DNA from 4 places in the Bradyrhizobium sp. AZCC 2262 genome. Region 3 is predicted to be linked to each of the others. Evidence: predicted binding sites of a transcription regulator. Region 3 holds the regulator's gene; each other region holds the start of a gene.

Region 1 (3,806 bases), 4.8 Mb from region 3:
CGCAGGAATTCCGCGGCCTTCATCGGCGCCTTGCCGGCGCGCTGCAGCTCGATGATACGAATGGCGCGGTCGCCGCAGGCGATGGCAAGATTGTCGTCAAGCACGTCGCCGGGCGCACCCGAGCCGTTGACGAGCTCACAGCGCAATATCTTGAGGCGTACCGGTTCCGCTTCCGCCGGCAGCTCGCACCAGGCGCCGGGAAACGGTGACAGCCCGTGAATGTGCCGCAGCACTTCGCGCGCGGGCCGCGTCCAGTCGATCCGCGCTTCGGCCTTCTCGATCTTGGCCGCGTAGGTGACGCCGTCTTCGCTCTGTTTCTGGAGTTGCAGCCCGCCGCGAGCGAGCCCACCCATCGCGCGCACCATCAAGTCGGCGCCGAGCGGCGCCAGCGCATCATGCAGATCGGCGGCGGTCATGGTGTCCGTGATCGCCAGCCGCTCGGCCATCGCGACATCGCCGGTGTCGAGGCCTATATCCATCTTCATCACCATCACGCCGCTCTCGGCATCACCTGCCATGATCGCGCGGTTGATCGGCGCGGCGCCACGCCAGCGCGGCAGCAGCGAGGCATGCAGGTTGAAGCAGCCGAGCGGTGGCGCATCGAGGATGGCCTGCGGCAGGATCATGCCGTAGGCGACGACGACGGCCGCATCGGCATGGTGCGCGCGAAATTCGTCGAGCGCTTCCGGGGTCTTCAGCGTCGTCGGCGTCAGCACGGGAATCCCGAGCCGCCGCGCTTCCTGTTCGACTGGCGTCGGCTGCAGCTTCATGCCGCGCCCCGCCGGCTTCGGCGCGCGGGTGTAGACGGCCACGACCTCGTGGCCGTGGGCGACGAGTTCCAGCAGCGTCGGCACCGCGAAATCGGGCGTGCCCATGAAGATCAGGCGGAGGGACATGGCGCGGACGAACCCGTTCTGAGCTAGGTCTATCCGTCATGCCCGGGCTTGTCCCGGGTATCCACGTTCTTCCTTCCTGGCGCGAAGGACGTGGATGGCCGGGACGAGCCCGGCCATGACGGCTGAGAGAATCGCGAATTACTCCGCCGCGCGCTTGGCGGCCTTGGTAAATTTCTTCATCACGCGGTCGCGCTTCAGCTTCGACAGATAGTCCACGAACAGCACGCCGTTGAGGTGGTCGATCTCGTGCTGGATGCAGGTGGCGAACAGGCCGTCGGCGTCCTCTTCGTGCACCTTGCCGTCGAGATCGGTGAAGCGGATGCGAACCTGCGCCGGGCGCTCGACCTCCTCGTAATATTCGGGGATCGAAAGGCAGCCTTCTTCGTAGACCGACAATTCCTCGGACGAGGAGATGATTTCCGGATTGATGAACACCCGCGGCCTCGGCTTGGTCTCGCCGTTCTCGTCCTTCTTGGCGAGGTCCATGGTGATCAGCCGCAAGGGCTGCGCGACCTGGATCGCCGCGAGCCCAATGCCGGGCGCGTCGTACATGGTCTCGAACATATCGTCGGCGAGCTTGCGGATCTCCGTCGTCACCTTCTCGACGGGCTTGGAGACAAGCCGCAATTGCTTGTCCGGCAGGATGATGATTTCTCTTAAGGCCATAGCGCGCGATTTAAGCTGCTGATTTGTCGCGGTCAATGCGCCGGGGCCTCCGTTAAGGCGGCCTTAACCATGATTTTTAAGGCGGCGTTAACCACGAAAATTAATCCCTCATTTACCATAAATGTTCCCTCTTCGTTCGCGAAAGCCGGCGAATCGGGCTACAAGTCGGGCATGAATGAAATTCTCTTCATCGTCGGCGATCTGCCGATTCACGTCGGCGAGGCGCTGGCAGGTTTTGGCGTGCTCGCTTTGCTGCTGCTGCTGACGATTGCCATCGTCATTGCCCGCTCCGGCCGCCGGGGTGCGGAACTGGCGATGGCGCAGGCGATCCGCGCCGACGAGTTGGAAGAGCGCTTGAGCGAGATGCTGCGGGCGCAGAGTGAGTCGACCGGCCGGGTGGACGCCATGGCCCAATCGCTGGCCGGCCGCCAGGCCGAGATGGCGCGCGCGGTCAACGAGCGGCTGGATTCGGTGACGCACCGCGTCGGCCAGTCGATGGAAGCGACCACGCGCCACACCATGGACAGCCTGCGTGTGCTGCACGAGCGGCTTGGCATCATCGACAACGCGCACAAGAACCTCACCGACCTGACGTCTCAAGTGACCACGTTGCGCGACGTGCTCGCCAACAAGCAGTCGCGCGGCGCGTTCGGCCAGGCGCGGATGGAAGCGATCGTGCAGGACGGCATGCCGCAGGGCTCCTACGAGTTCCAGTATACGCTCTCATCAGGCAAGCGGCCGGATTGCGTGGTGTTCCTGCCCGACCAGCGCCCGCTTTGCATCGACGCGAAATTTCCGCTGGAAGCGATGACCGCGCTGCACGACGCGCGCAGCGACGAGGAGCGCAAATTCGCCACCCAGCGCCTGCGCAACGACGTGATGAAACACGTCAACGATATCGCCGAGAAATATCTGATCACCGGCGAGACCCAGGATACCGCGCTGATGTTCGTGCCGTCGGAATCGGTCTATGCCGAAATCCACGACGGTTTTGACGACGTGATCCAGAAGGCCTACCGCGCCCGCGTCGTGCTGGTGTCGCCCTCGCTCTTGATGCTGGCGATCCAGGTGATGCAGCAGATTTTGAAAGACGCGCGCATGCGCGATGCCGCCGACCAGATCCGCACCGAGGTGCTCAACCTCGGCGACGATCTGGGGCGCCTGCGCGAGCGCGTGCTGAAGCTGCAGAAGCATTTTGGCGACGTCAACGAGGACGTTCGGCAGATATTGATTTCCGCCGACAAGATCGAGAAGCGCGCCGGGCGAATCGAGGAACTCGATTTCAGCAAGACCGATGCGCCGGTGGAAGTGCCGCGCTTCGTCAAGAGTGAGACGGCCGAACTGTTCCCCGCCCCGCGCAAGCTGCAGGCGGGGGAGTAGTATTTCTTGGGCTGCAGCGACAAAAATCGCCCGGCTTGACCGGGCGACCCAGTATTCCAGAGACGGCAGATGGGAGCACGCAGCTACTACGTCTACATTCTCGCCAGCCGCATCGGCGGCACACTTTACATCGGCGTGACGAATGACCTCATCCGACGGGTTGGTGAGCATCGTCTCGAACTCATGAAAGGCTTCACGAAGCGATATGGCGTTCACAAACTGGTCTATTTCGAACAGTTCGATGATATTGAGAATGCGATAGTTCGCGAGAAACGACTAAAGAAATGGAATCGAGCTTGGAAAATCCGACTGATCGAAGAGCTCAATCCGAATTGGGACGATCTTTATCCGGGCATAGCAGGCGGCTGACTTTCCCGGGCACATGCCAGTTTCCGCTGTCATACCCGCGAAGGCGGGTATCCAGTATTCCGAGGCGTCACTGCTAATCACGGACTTCGCGGAATACTGGATCGTCCGCCTTCGCGGACGATGACAGCCGTTGGGTGGAGATAACTGTCTTTCTGCGGCCCGAATCTCTGCTAACACCTCTTCATGACAGCACCTGACGCCGCCCCAGCATCAGCCACGCCGCCCCCCTCACCTTCCTGGCGTGACGGCCTGGCTGTCTATCTCCAGCCGCGCGTGCTGATCGTGCTGATGCTCGGGTTCTCCTCCGGACTGCCGCTGGCGCTATCGGGCTCGACACTTCTGGTGTGGATGCGCGAGTCCGGCGTCGATCTTGTCACCATCGGGCTGTTCGCAATGGTCGGCACACCCTACACGCTGAAATTCCTCTGGGCGCCGCTGGTCGATGCGCTGCATGTGCCATTTTTCACCCGCGCCTTCGGTCGCCGCCGCGGCTGG
Region 2 (3,806 bases), 5.5 Mb from region 3:
CAACGACAGGCTCAAAACCTACGGCAATTCCACCCTTGACGGCGGCGCCGGCGACGACAGCCTCAGTGCCTACGATCACGCCAACCTGAGCGGCGGCGCGGGCAACGATTTCATCGACGCCTATGACCATGCGGTTGTCGACGCCGGTACCGGTGACGACACCGTCCGCACATACTCGCATGCGACCGTGTCGGCCGGCGACGGCGATGACCACGTTCGGACCTATGATAATTCTGTCGTCGATGGGGGCGCTGGCAACGATATGATCCAGGTCGGCGGATCTTCGACCGTGACGGGCGGCGCCGGTGACGATTACATCAAGGTAACGGGTGATAATTCCACGATCAATTTTGCCAAGGGTGATGGCAACGATGTCGTTCGGCTCGACAACGGCAGCGACAGCGTTGATTTCTCGATCAGTGGTTATTCGCTGAATGATGTTGTCATCACCCAGCAGTACGGCAGGGCCACTGTAAACTTCAAGGGCTCGAACGATTCCCTCGTTTTCGATCTCGGCAGCAATGGATCGGCACGACTGAGCTTCGCCGATCATAGCAGCGTGGACATTCGCGCCTGACGCAGCGCCGGCGTAGAAGGGTCCCGGCCATCCACGTACCTTGCAGACGACAATAGGCCGTGGATGACCGGGGACGCAGACAACTCTGGGCAGTCTGCGCAAAGGCGGGCAACCATGCTTTGGGTATATTGCCCTTGGCATGGCGGAAGCGGATCTTCAGCCGCCGCGCACCGGCGGCATCACCACGTCGTCACGGCGGCAGGCGCGGCGGTCGAGTTCCTCGCAGGCGCGGAATTGCATGTCCTTGCTCAGGCAGATCCGTACCTCGCTGAGGCGCCGGCTGGAGCAGGTCACCGAAATCGCCGAGCTGCTCAAGCCCGGATTGACCTTGATGAAGGCCGCTTCGAGATCAGCCGGGGCGATGGTCTTCTGTTCCGACAATTGCAGGAATTCCTCGGGGATCTTCACCGCCGCGCGCGCCTTGCGGACGCTCTCGAAATAGGCCCGCGCGCCAAGCCCCGAACAGGTGCCGTGCTTGTCCCACTCGTTGAAGATCAGGCCGGGCGCCGGCATCAGGTCCAGCATCGAGGTCATGATGTTGCGATCGAGCCGCGGCGACGGCCGCTGGCAATATTCGGGAAAGCCGCGCTCATATTGCGGCCACAGGCCGTGAACGACGAAGGAATAGGGCCGTTCGCACTGGACTTGCGAGCGTCCGCTATTGCCGCGCTCGGCCGACGCCTCGCAGAACGAGGGCGACCACGAAAGGGCAAGGACATAAAAATCGAACTCGCCCGGCGTGTTCTGCCGGCGGTCCTGGGCGGACGCCATCCCGGCGGAGACGACAGCAAGCGCCAGCGAAATCAGAAGCCGCGAAATAATAACGGATCGGTGCATCGAACGCCCCTCTACTCGACTACCGGGAGCCTAGCAGGGAGACGGAACATTTCAAGAACAAAATTAAGCGACCGCGAAAGCCCGGCGTGGAGGGTAGGTTCAATCGGCGCGGACTGAGCGAATCAGGGCCTGGCTGCCCGGCAGCCGGGGCTATAGGCCCAGTTGCGGTCAAGCCCGGTCACGCACCATTCGACGCCCTGTCCGAAGCCGGCAAAGCCGCCATCCTCGATGATCGAGAAGTGCACGGTACGCATCTTGCCGTCGCTCAGCATCACGTCTCCGCTGCAATAGCGGCGCGGAATGTTGTCGGACTGCCAGGGCCGGAACGCGGTTTCGTGGATCCGGCTATAGGCCGTGATCGTCAGCGCCGAATTCCAGAACTTGCCTTCCTTTTCCTGGAACTGCGATGTGATCGTCGACAGCGCCCGCTCGCATTCGGCGACGCGGCCATCATACTTCGGGCCGAACAGGCCGAAATTCAGCTCCAACGGATTGGCGGCCTGGGCGGCATGGCTGGAGACCAGCAGGGCGACCGCCGCCGCCATCGGGCCGAGTGCTCTCAAGGATTTGAACAGGTTGCGCATGGGGAATCCGCCAGTAAATCAACGCAAGGGACGGTGCCGCGAAGCCCCGACAAGGTCAAGTGCAGCGCGGCAACACCTGACAGCCAAGTCCGCCTCGTGATGCAACCCATTCTTTCCATGGCCTTCGGCGCACACTATGGTGGGCTTCGAGCGAAACGGAGTCTGCGATGCGAAGAATTGTGGCCGCGAGCCTGATTGCCATGGGCGGAATGCTGGCGGGCGCGCCGGCGCAGGCGCAGTGGTTGGACATCGACACGGTGCCGGCGTTCAAGGGCAACGACACCGGCGGCATCGTCGCCTATACGCTCGCGACGCAGGCTGATGCCCGCCAGCTCGCCGTCGACCACTGCGCCCGCTACGGCAAGGTGGTGAAATTCCTCGGCGTGCAGCCATACTACGGCGGCTACGTTTCCTTTGCCTGCCGCTGGGTGCCCTATGGCGCCGCCGAGCGGCCGCTGCGCACGCTTTACTGAGCGTAGCCGCTACCCTGGTTTTCCGGCTGGACATGTTTTTGCCACGCGAGGCGTGTGTTCACTTCGCGCGCCACGATGTTGTGGAAGAAACCAGGGGAGCTCACCCATGAGACGACTGCTTCTTGTGTCTTGTTCGGCCGTTGGTCTGCTTGCCCTGTTGCCGGTCAGCGGCGCCGTCGCCGTGGAGTTGCCGATCCGCAAGGCCGGACTGTGGGAGATGAAGGTGCTGAGCACAGGCGCGCCATCACCTGAGATGACGATGCAGCAATGCACCGACGAGACCACCGACAAGGACATGAGCACCGCGTTCTCGCCGATGGCCAAGGAGATGTGCTCGAAGCAGGATATCCAGAAGACGTCAGCAGGCTATGTCACCGATTCCGTCTGCGGCATCGCCGGCATGACGATCAAGTCGCATGCCGAGATTACCGGCGACTTCAATTCCGCCTACAGCGTGAAATCGACCTCGCACAGCGAAGGCGGCGCGGCCGGCGCGGGGCGCGACAGAACCACGACGATCGAGGCCAAATGGCTCGGCGCCTGCAAGCCCGACCAGAAGGTCGGCGACATCATGATGCCCGGCGGCATGAAGATGAACATCAAGGACATGGAAAAGCTGAAGGCGCTGATTCCGAAGGCACCGGCGAAGCAGTAATCCAGAGCGGATCGGGACCCGCCGTTGGCTTCGGTGGTACGCCGCAGGGTCCCGACACAAAATATCGAAAACAACCCCATGCAAAGTAGGCTGGGACCTACACCGGCACCCTTACTGCCGCGCGCAAGCCGCCCATCGGGCTGTCGCCGAGCGTGATGTCGCCGCCATGCGAGCGGGCGATGTCGCGGGCGATGGCGAGCCCCAGGCCGGTGCCGCCTTCGTCCTGGTTGCGGGCATCGTCGAGCCGCAGGAACGGCTTGAACACTTCCTCGCGCATGTTGGCAGGAATGCCCGGGCCATCGTCATCGACCGTCACCGTCAGGTAGCGGTGATCGCGGTGGCCGGTGATCGAAACCGTGCTGGCGTGTCGCGCCGCGTTGGAGACGAGGTTGGCGATACAGCGCTTGAACGAGGCCGGCTTCACCGTCACGACGGGCAGGCCACGGAACACCACGGTCGCGGTATGGCCGTGGCGCTCGGCGTCGCTGCGCAGGTCTTCCAGCGCCATCGCCATGTCGGTCGGCTGCGCGATCTCGCCGCTGTCACCGCGCGCAAAGGAGAGATAGGCCTCCAGCATGCCAGCCATTTCGTCGACATCCTTGCGCATGCCGTCGACTTCGGGGCTGTCGCCGATCAGAGCGAGCTCGAGCTTGAAGCGGGTCAGGATGGTGCGCAGGTCG
Region 3 (3,806 bases):
GATCTTCACCGGCGAGATGCCCGGTATTGCGCCGCTGCTGGCAAGCGCCGCCAAACGCATGCCGCTCTATGCGTTTTCCAACACCAATCCGGCCCATGTCGCGCATTTCTCGCAGGCCTATGCCGACGTACTCAGCCATTTCCGCCAGATATTCCTGTCCTCGAGCATCGGTTTGCGCAAACCCGACGCGGAGGCCTATGATCATGTGGTAAAGGCGATCGGCGTGCCGGCGTCGCGGATCCTGTTCTTCGACGACTCGGCCGCCAATATCGAAGGTGCGCGGGCGCGCGGCCTTTGTGCCATCCACGTGACATCGACGGATGACGTGGCAAGGGCACTGACCGCACTTGAAGTTTAGAGCGCGATGACGTTGCTTCGAACCGTCATCCCGCTCTATCCCTTTGATTTGAGCATAATCTATTCGGAAAACCGGTGTCCACCTTTCCGGATCATGCTCCTGGAGGTCTGCCCGTGGCCTTGATGCCTGTCGCCGATGCGCTTGCTGCGATCCTTGCCGGCGCGGTCCCCCTGCCCGAGGAAATGATCGCGCTCGACGATGCCTTTCATCGCGTGCTGGCGCGCGACGTCGCGGCACGGCGGACGCAGCCGCCGCAGGCGATGTCGGCGATGGACGGCTACGCGGTGCGCGCGGCGGATTCCCCCGATCTCTCGGTGCGGCTGAAGGTGATCGGCGAGGTCGCCGCCGGCCGCCCGTTCGAGCGGAAGGTAGGCCGAGGCGAAGCGGTGCGGATCTTCACCGGCGGCGTGATCCCTGATGGCGCCGACGCCGTCATCATCCAGGAGGATACCGGCGTCGACGGCGATCAGATCACCATCACGGAAGCCGCCGTTGCGGGGCGGCATATCCGGCCCGCCGGCGTCGATTTCCGCGAGGGCGATGTTTTGCTCAATCGCGGACGCCGCCTCGCCGACCGCGATCTGTCGCTCGCCGCCGGCATGAACTATCCGGAGCTTGCGGTGCACCGCCGCCCGAAAGTCGCGGTCCTCGGCACCGGCGACGAGTTGGTGATGCCGGGCGAGATCCCCGGCCCTGGCCAGATCGTCTATTCCAACGGCTACGGCTTGCGGGCGCTGGCGCGCGCCGAGGGCGCCGAGGTCGTCGATCTCGGAATCGCCGCCGACACGGTCCCCGCCACCACGCAAGGCATCCGCCGTGCGCGCGAGGCGGACGCGGATATCCTGATCACCATGGGCGGCGCCTCGGTCGGCGACCACGACCTCGTCAAACAGTCGCTGGAGGCCGAGGGCACGACCATGGCGTTCTGGCGCATAGCCATGCGGCCCGGCAAGCCGATGATGCATGGCAGGCTCGGCACGATGCGCGTGATCGGCCTGCCCGGCAATCCCGTCTCTTCCTATGTCTGCGGTTTCCTGTTTCTGGTCCCGTTGATTCGTGCGCTGTCGGGCCGCGACACAATCCATCACCGGCGCGAAAGCGCCCTGTTGGGGCGCGATCTCGCCGCCAACGACCAGCGCGAAGACTATCTTCGCGCACGCCTCGAAGCGCGCGAGGACGGCACGCTGATCGCGGTGCCGGTGAATCTCCAGGATTCATCGCTGCTCGGGAATCTCGCTGCGGCACGGGCACTTGTGATACGTCCGCCGTTCGCGCCGGCTGCCGCAAAGGGTTCGCCTTGCGAGCTGCTCCGGCTGCCGGAATGACGTCCTGAGCGTGCCTGTAAAGGTGGTCTTGGGCCGAAGCCGCGACGCGTTCACCTGAAATTAAGTGGTTGCGGAACACATATCGAACATATAGTGTCCGTTCATGATTTGTTTCGACTGCTAGTGTCTATGACTGGGAGTTTTGGGGACTCTCGTGATGGACCCCAGAGATTCGGGACCGAAAGATTTGTGCCAACCGGGGGAATGCTCGCGATGCTTACGCGCAAACAGTACGAACTTCTGCGTTTCATTAATGAACGGCTGAAAGAGGCCGGCGTACCGCCCTCCTTCGACGAGATGAAGGATGCGCTCGACCTGCGCTCGAAATCCGGAATCCACCGCCTGATTACGGCGCTGGAAGAGCGCGGCTTCATCCGCCGCCTGCCCAACCGCGCCCGCGCCATCGAAGTCATCAAGCTGCCGGAGCTGGCAGCCGCCGGCAACGGCCGCCGCGGCTTCACGCCGAGCGTCATCGAAGGCACGCTCGGCAAGCGCACGGTGAGCGCGCCGACTACCGAGGACGATGGCAATCGCCCGGTCGCCGTCCCCGTGATGGGCCGGATCGCCGCCGGTACGCCGATCGAGGCGCTGCAGACCCGCAGCCACACCATCAGCGTGCCGCCTGACATGCTCGGCTCCGGCGAGCACTACGCGCTCGAAGTGCGCGGCGATTCCATGATCGACGCCGGCATTCTCGACGGCGACATGGCGCTGATCCAGCGCAATGAGACCGCCGACACCGGCGACATCGTGGTGGCGCTGATCGACGAGGAGGAAGCCACGCTAAAGCGCTTCCGCCGCCGCGGCGCCTCGATCGCGCTGGAGCCCGCCAATGCTGCCTACGAAGTCCGCATCCTGCCGCCGAACCGGGTCCGGATTCAGGGCAAATTGATCGGGCTTTACCGCAAATACTGACCGGCTGGCTTTGCGGACACGACTGCGACGCCCCGGCCTTCGGCGAGGGTTTTTTGTGCGCGCCTGGAACCAAGCCGCGTTAGCGCGTTTGTGATTTAGACGTAGTGCGCCAGTCGCAGAATTGCCCAGAAGCAAGAAAACGCTGTGCGCCAAGTCAGCTCTGATAGAGGCCGGTGCCTCCTTCCAGACACGGGTCCGCTATCTCAAACGAGGGAGCCATCCGATGTGTGACTATAGCCTGCATGCGGTGAAGACGCGGCCTGCCCAGGTCGGCGAGACGCTGATCACCACGACATTCCGCGGTACATCGACCCGCGGCTTTGCGTCGGAACGCGAGCCGGCAGTGGCGGTCTGCATGCTTCCCGGCACCGAACTGGCGTTCGCCCAGGACGTCCGATACGACAACCGGTGGATCTGGACGCGAACCACCGACTGGCGGGTCGCCAAGTTCAACCAGATCGAGCCCGAAGTGTCCGATCGCCACCATGACGCGATCGAATTTCCCGACGGAAGCCATGTGCTGGTGACGCAGCTTTGCGAAGGCCAGCGCGCGACCGTGCTGCAATTGCCTGTGACCGAGGGCGAACGTGCGGCGAAGGTGACGGAAGCGCCACCGGCCGAATCCATCGTGACCGGTTAGACGACGCGCTTGATCCGCCGGTTTATGCCGGCGGATCATGCTGATATGGTTTTGTGAGAAACTCGGCACCGAGGGGCGGTCGGTGGTCAACAAAGTCACATGGCAAAGAGCCGGTCGCGTCACGGAACCCGGACGGTACATGTTCCGGTACGGCTGGCTCACCATCACGGCCGAAGATCTCGCGATCTGGCGGCAATTCCCCGAGGCGTCGTTCACGCTGGTCAACCTGCCGTCGACCCCCGACGCGCCCGAGGAATTCCACCTCGGCGCTTTCGAAATACCGGCCCACCCCTCAAGTCCCTCGCTCGACGAGCACTAGTTTTTTGTCTTGACGCGTTTTCTTTACGCGAACCGGCTTCCACTTCGCTCGAAAACGCTATGTTTCGCCTACTCCTCCGCCTGAAGGTCGGCCTCGGCGGGGGTGGCGTCGACGGCGCGCGGCGGCACCACTCGCGGCGCAAGCACGGTGGTGTCTGCCTCGCTCTCGTCGGCGATGGCCGGCGACCACGGGCGGTCGATGCCCCTCGGTTTTGCCGCCTCGACGACAAATCCCTCACGGCCTTGCCGC
Region 4 (3,806 bases), 700 kb from region 3:
TGGCCGGGAAATTCGTCTGCAGCGGCGTGAAACGATAGAGCTGGTTCAGCACCACGTCGGGCACCGCATCGCGCTTCAGTTCGACGACGACGCGAAAACCGTCGCGGTCGGATTCGTCACGCAGGTCGGAGATGCCGTCGATCTTCTTCTCGCGCACCAGTTCGGCGATGCGCTCGACCATGGTGGCCTTGTTCACCTGGTAGGGAATTTCGGTGACGATGATCGCTTCGCGATCCTTCCGGATGGTGTCGATCGTCACCTTGCCGCGCATCACGATCGAGCCGCGGCCCAGATGATAGGCCGAGCGGATGCCCTGGCGACCGAGGATGATGCCGCCGGTCGGGAAATCCGGTCCCGGCACGATGTTGATGAGGTCGTCGATCGTAAGCGCCGGATTGTCGATCAGCGCCACGCAGGCATCGATGACTTCGCCGAGATTGTGCGGGGGGATGTTGGTCGCCATGCCGACGGCGATGCCGCCGGCGCCGTTGACAAGAAGGTTCGGGAATTTCGCCGGCAGCACCGTCGGTTCGCGGTCGCGGCTGTCGTAATTGGCCTGGAAATCGACGGTGTCCTTGTCGATATCGTCGAGCAGCGTCTGCGCGATCTTGGTCAGCCGGGATTCGGTGTACCGCATGGCGGCCGCCGTATCGCCGTCCACCGAGCCGAAATTGCCCTGGCCGTCGATCAGCGGCACGCGCATGGAGAAATCCTGCGCCAGACGCACCAGCGCGTCATAGACCGACTGATCGCCGTGGGGATGGTATTTACCGATGACGTCGCCGACGGTACGCGCCGACTTGTTGTACGACTTGTTCCACTCAAAACCGTTCTCATGCATCGCGTAGAGAATGCGGCGATGCACGGGCTTCAACCCGTCGCGCGCGTCCGGCAGCGCGCGTGCCACGATCACGCTCATGGCATAATCGAGGTAGGAGCGTTTCATCTCGTCGAGGATGGAAACGGGACGGATATCGGAGGGCTCCGGCGGCTCGCCGGGCTTGTTATCTTCAGGGTCAGACAAAGGGGAATCCGGTCAGTTCTCAGCTGAGAATCATATAGCGCATCGGGGGTCCGATAACCACCCCGAAGCGCTCCGGACGCGCTGTTTTTCCGCTCGTTTTTTCATGGACTTACCGGGATTGAAGGCGTCACTCGCGAGCCTTGCTGGAACCGCCATTTTGGGACCGGAAAGGCAGCGCCCAAAACGGCGTTTTCGCTCGTCCGCCTATTGGCCGAAAACCGCGGCATGCATGATCCTCCCCGGCAGGAAGGTGAACAGGCCGGCGATGACCAACCCGCCCGTGAACATGCCGATCATCGCCAGGCGATGGCGCCGTACATTATGGCGGCGTGCGGCGATAACGGCGATCGGCAGCATGATCAGAACGTAGATCGAGAGCAGATGGATCGGGCTCCACGGGCCGAACAGCCTGATCTCGTGGATCCAGAGCGAACTGGCGGCGACGGTGGCCATCAGGCCGACCCAGATCCAGCCGATCGTCCGGTGCGGCAGCGTCCCCTTTGGAGCTGCGAGCTGCACCACGCCAAGCGCGAAGGCGGCCATCGCCGCAAAGGCATGAAGGGGTATTGCAGGAGCGGCATTGAGCAACGGCGCAAGCGACATTTGAAACTCCCGCGTTCATTCGACCAAGCCAGCAGCCCGGTCTCATGTAAGGAGTATTCACATCAATCTTTCCACCGTCAAGTTCAATCTTGACGTTGTCAAGTTAAGTCGAGATCGAAGCTTCCGTCCCGATGGCGGGCGGGCCGCAAATCGCAACGGGAGCAGAGGGTTTGGCTTTTACGGAATGCCGCTAATGCCTTGGAAGCGCGGGCGCATGCGCCCCCACTGCCTTGCTGCGGAGCGACGCCTGCCCTGAGGACGCGTCACCTTGCGTGGCAATTGATCAGGCTTCCAGCTTAGAACGGGATGTCGTCGTCCATGTCGCTGTTGCGGCCACCGCCGGCGGCCACGGCCCGCCGCGGCGCCGAACTGGCCGGACTGCTGGAGCCGAAATCGCCGGCATCGTCGGAGCCGAAGCTGCCACCACCGCCGCCGCTGCGGCCGTCCAGCATGGTCAGGGTCGAGTTGAAGCCCTGCAGCACGACTTCGGTCGAGTATTTCTCGACGCCGCTCTGGTCGGTCCATTTGCGGGTCTGCAGCGCGCCCTCGATGTAAACCTTGGCGCCCTTCTTCAGATATTGCTCGGCGACCTTGCAGAGTCCCTCGTTGAAGATCACGACGCGGTGCCACTCGGTCTTTTCCTTGCGCTCGCCGGTGCCCTTGTCGCGCCAGGTTTCCGACGTCGCGATGCTCAGATTGGCAATCGGCCGCCCGTCCTGTGTCCGCCGGATTTCAGGATCCTTGCCGAGGTTGCCGACCAGAATCACCTTGTTTACGCTTCCCGCCATCGCCGCTCTCCACTCGATATCGCCGGGCAAAAATCACTGGTCGAGCCCGCCAAGTGCCGGCCGCCTTCAATTCCTGACCTGTCGCCAGTTTCTTGACCTGTCGCCTTGTCCGCTCGCTGCGTCCGCATCAGGACATCTGAAACGACCCTATACGCTCGCAAAGCCCGCCGACTTAGCGATCCCTCGGCAAGTCTGCGGTTATCCACATATAGCATCGCCCCTGCAGGTGTTCCAGCTTTGTTCCGGAATCTCACGTCGCTATGGGGTCGACTGGGGGTCGTCTCGGGGCCGACTCGCCATTCAACTATATGGCGACCTCAGTTCGCCACAATCGAGCCCAGAAAATGACAAAATGGAACTGAAAGTTCCGCCCGCTAGCGTGAATAACGTAAGTATATCATGAGCTTGACTCCATATTTTGGGTCACAAGTGTTGCAATTTGGAGACGCAATTTTTGAGCGAGTCACGCTATAAAATTACCTACCGGCGCGGGCGCTCGCGTCATCACGGCAACGCTTCGGGACCAACGGAAGCGGGCAAGAGCTGGAGATAGAGGATGAAGAAGTTTCTGTTAGGTACGGTTGCTCTCATCGCGTTCGCGGCACCAGCGGCGGCTGCCGACCTCGCGGCGCGTCCTTACGTCAAGGCCCCGCCGACACCGATCGCCGTCGTGTACGACTGGAGCGGCTTCTATATCGGCGCCAACGGTGGTTGGGGTTCGAGCCGCAAGTGCTGGGATTCGGTGGCGCCTGCTCTCTTTATCGGCGGTGAGGGTTGCCATGACGCGACCGGCGGCACCGCCGGTGGTCAGATCGGTTATCGCTGGCAGACCGGCACCTGGGTGTTCGGTATTGAAGGCCAGGGCAACTGGGCGGACTTCAGGGGCAGCAACGCGAGCACGCTCTTCCTCGGCTCCAGGAACGAATCGAAGATCGATGCATTCGGCCTGATTACCGGCCAGGTCGGTTGGGCCGCCAACAACGTTCTGTTCTACGTCAAGGGCGGCGCGGCCGTCACCGCGGATCGTTTCCGCATCGTCGATATTCCCACGGGCATCGTCACCGGCACCACCGGTGATGACACCCGCTGGGGTGGCGTGGTCGGTGTCGGCCTCGAATACGGCTTCGCTCCGAACTGGTCGGCCGCCATCGAATACGACCACCTGTTCATGCAGGACCGCACCTACACCTTCATCTCTCCGGTGGGTGGCGGCTTCTTCGCCGCCGATCGCATCCGTCAGGACGTCGACCTCGTCACGGTTCGCGTCAACTACCGCTGGGGTGGCCCGGTCATCGCGAAGTACTGATCGCGACACAGCAAACGGAATACGGAAAGGCCGGCTCAACGCCGGCCTTTTTGTTTGGTTGTACCGCAGGATTACGCGCACCCGC

Evidence for each region. Region 3 encodes LexA, which represses DNA repair genes until DNA is damaged. Its sites were predicted from a motif close to TGTTCNNNNTGTGTTCNG; they were not measured.
Region 1: a site for LexA is predicted at 1,685-1,702, ahead of V1283_RS40805 (DNA recombination protein RmuC). Genes of this name have one in related genera too.
Region 2: a site for LexA is predicted at 1,457-1,474, ahead of V1283_RS44325 (ribonuclease T2). Genes of this name have one in related genera too.
Region 4: a site for LexA is predicted at 2,643-2,660, ahead of V1283_RS15205 (single-stranded DNA-binding protein). Genes of this name have one in related genera too.

What each region holds. Positions count from the first base shown of each region.
Region 1 covers NZ_JAZHRT010000001.1:8,697,976-8,701,781, reverse strand. The annotation lists gene fmt (methionyl-tRNA formyltransferase) at 1-896, opposite strand, end outside; gene def (peptide deformylase) at 1,035-1,562, opposite strand; gene V1283_RS40805 (DNA recombination protein RmuC) at 1,734-2,942, shown strand; gene V1283_RS40800 (GIY-YIG nuclease family protein) at 3,012-3,311, shown strand; gene V1283_RS40795 (AmpG family muropeptide MFS transporter) at 3,495-3,806, shown strand, end outside.
Region 2 covers NZ_JAZHRT010000001.1:9,438,391-9,442,196, forward strand. The annotation lists gene V1283_RS44320 (calcium-binding protein) at 1-577, shown strand, start outside; gene V1283_RS44325 (ribonuclease T2) at 734-1,414, opposite strand; gene V1283_RS44330 (hypothetical protein) at 1,537-1,998, opposite strand; gene V1283_RS44335 (hypothetical protein) at 2,166-2,471, shown strand; gene V1283_RS44340 (DUF3617 domain-containing protein) at 2,578-3,126, shown strand; gene V1283_RS44345 (ATP-binding protein) at 3,224-3,806, opposite strand, start outside.
Region 3 covers NZ_JAZHRT010000001.1:3,924,145-3,927,950, forward strand. The annotation lists gene V1283_RS18700 (HAD-IA family hydrolase) at 1-358, shown strand, start outside; gene V1283_RS18705 (molybdopterin molybdotransferase MoeA) at 472-1,683, shown strand; gene lexA (transcriptional repressor LexA) at 1,897-2,598, shown strand; gene V1283_RS18715 (hypothetical protein) at 2,822-3,238, shown strand; gene V1283_RS18720 (hypothetical protein) at 3,276-3,557, shown strand; gene V1283_RS18725 (ComEC/Rec2 family competence protein) at 3,626-3,806, opposite strand, start outside.
Region 4 covers NZ_JAZHRT010000001.1:3,220,236-3,224,041, reverse strand. The annotation lists gene gyrA (DNA gyrase subunit A) at 1-1,024, opposite strand, end outside; gene V1283_RS15210 (DUF2306 domain-containing protein) at 1,229-1,627, opposite strand; gene V1283_RS15205 (single-stranded DNA-binding protein) at 1,924-2,415, opposite strand; gene V1283_RS15200 (outer membrane protein) at 2,972-3,721, shown strand.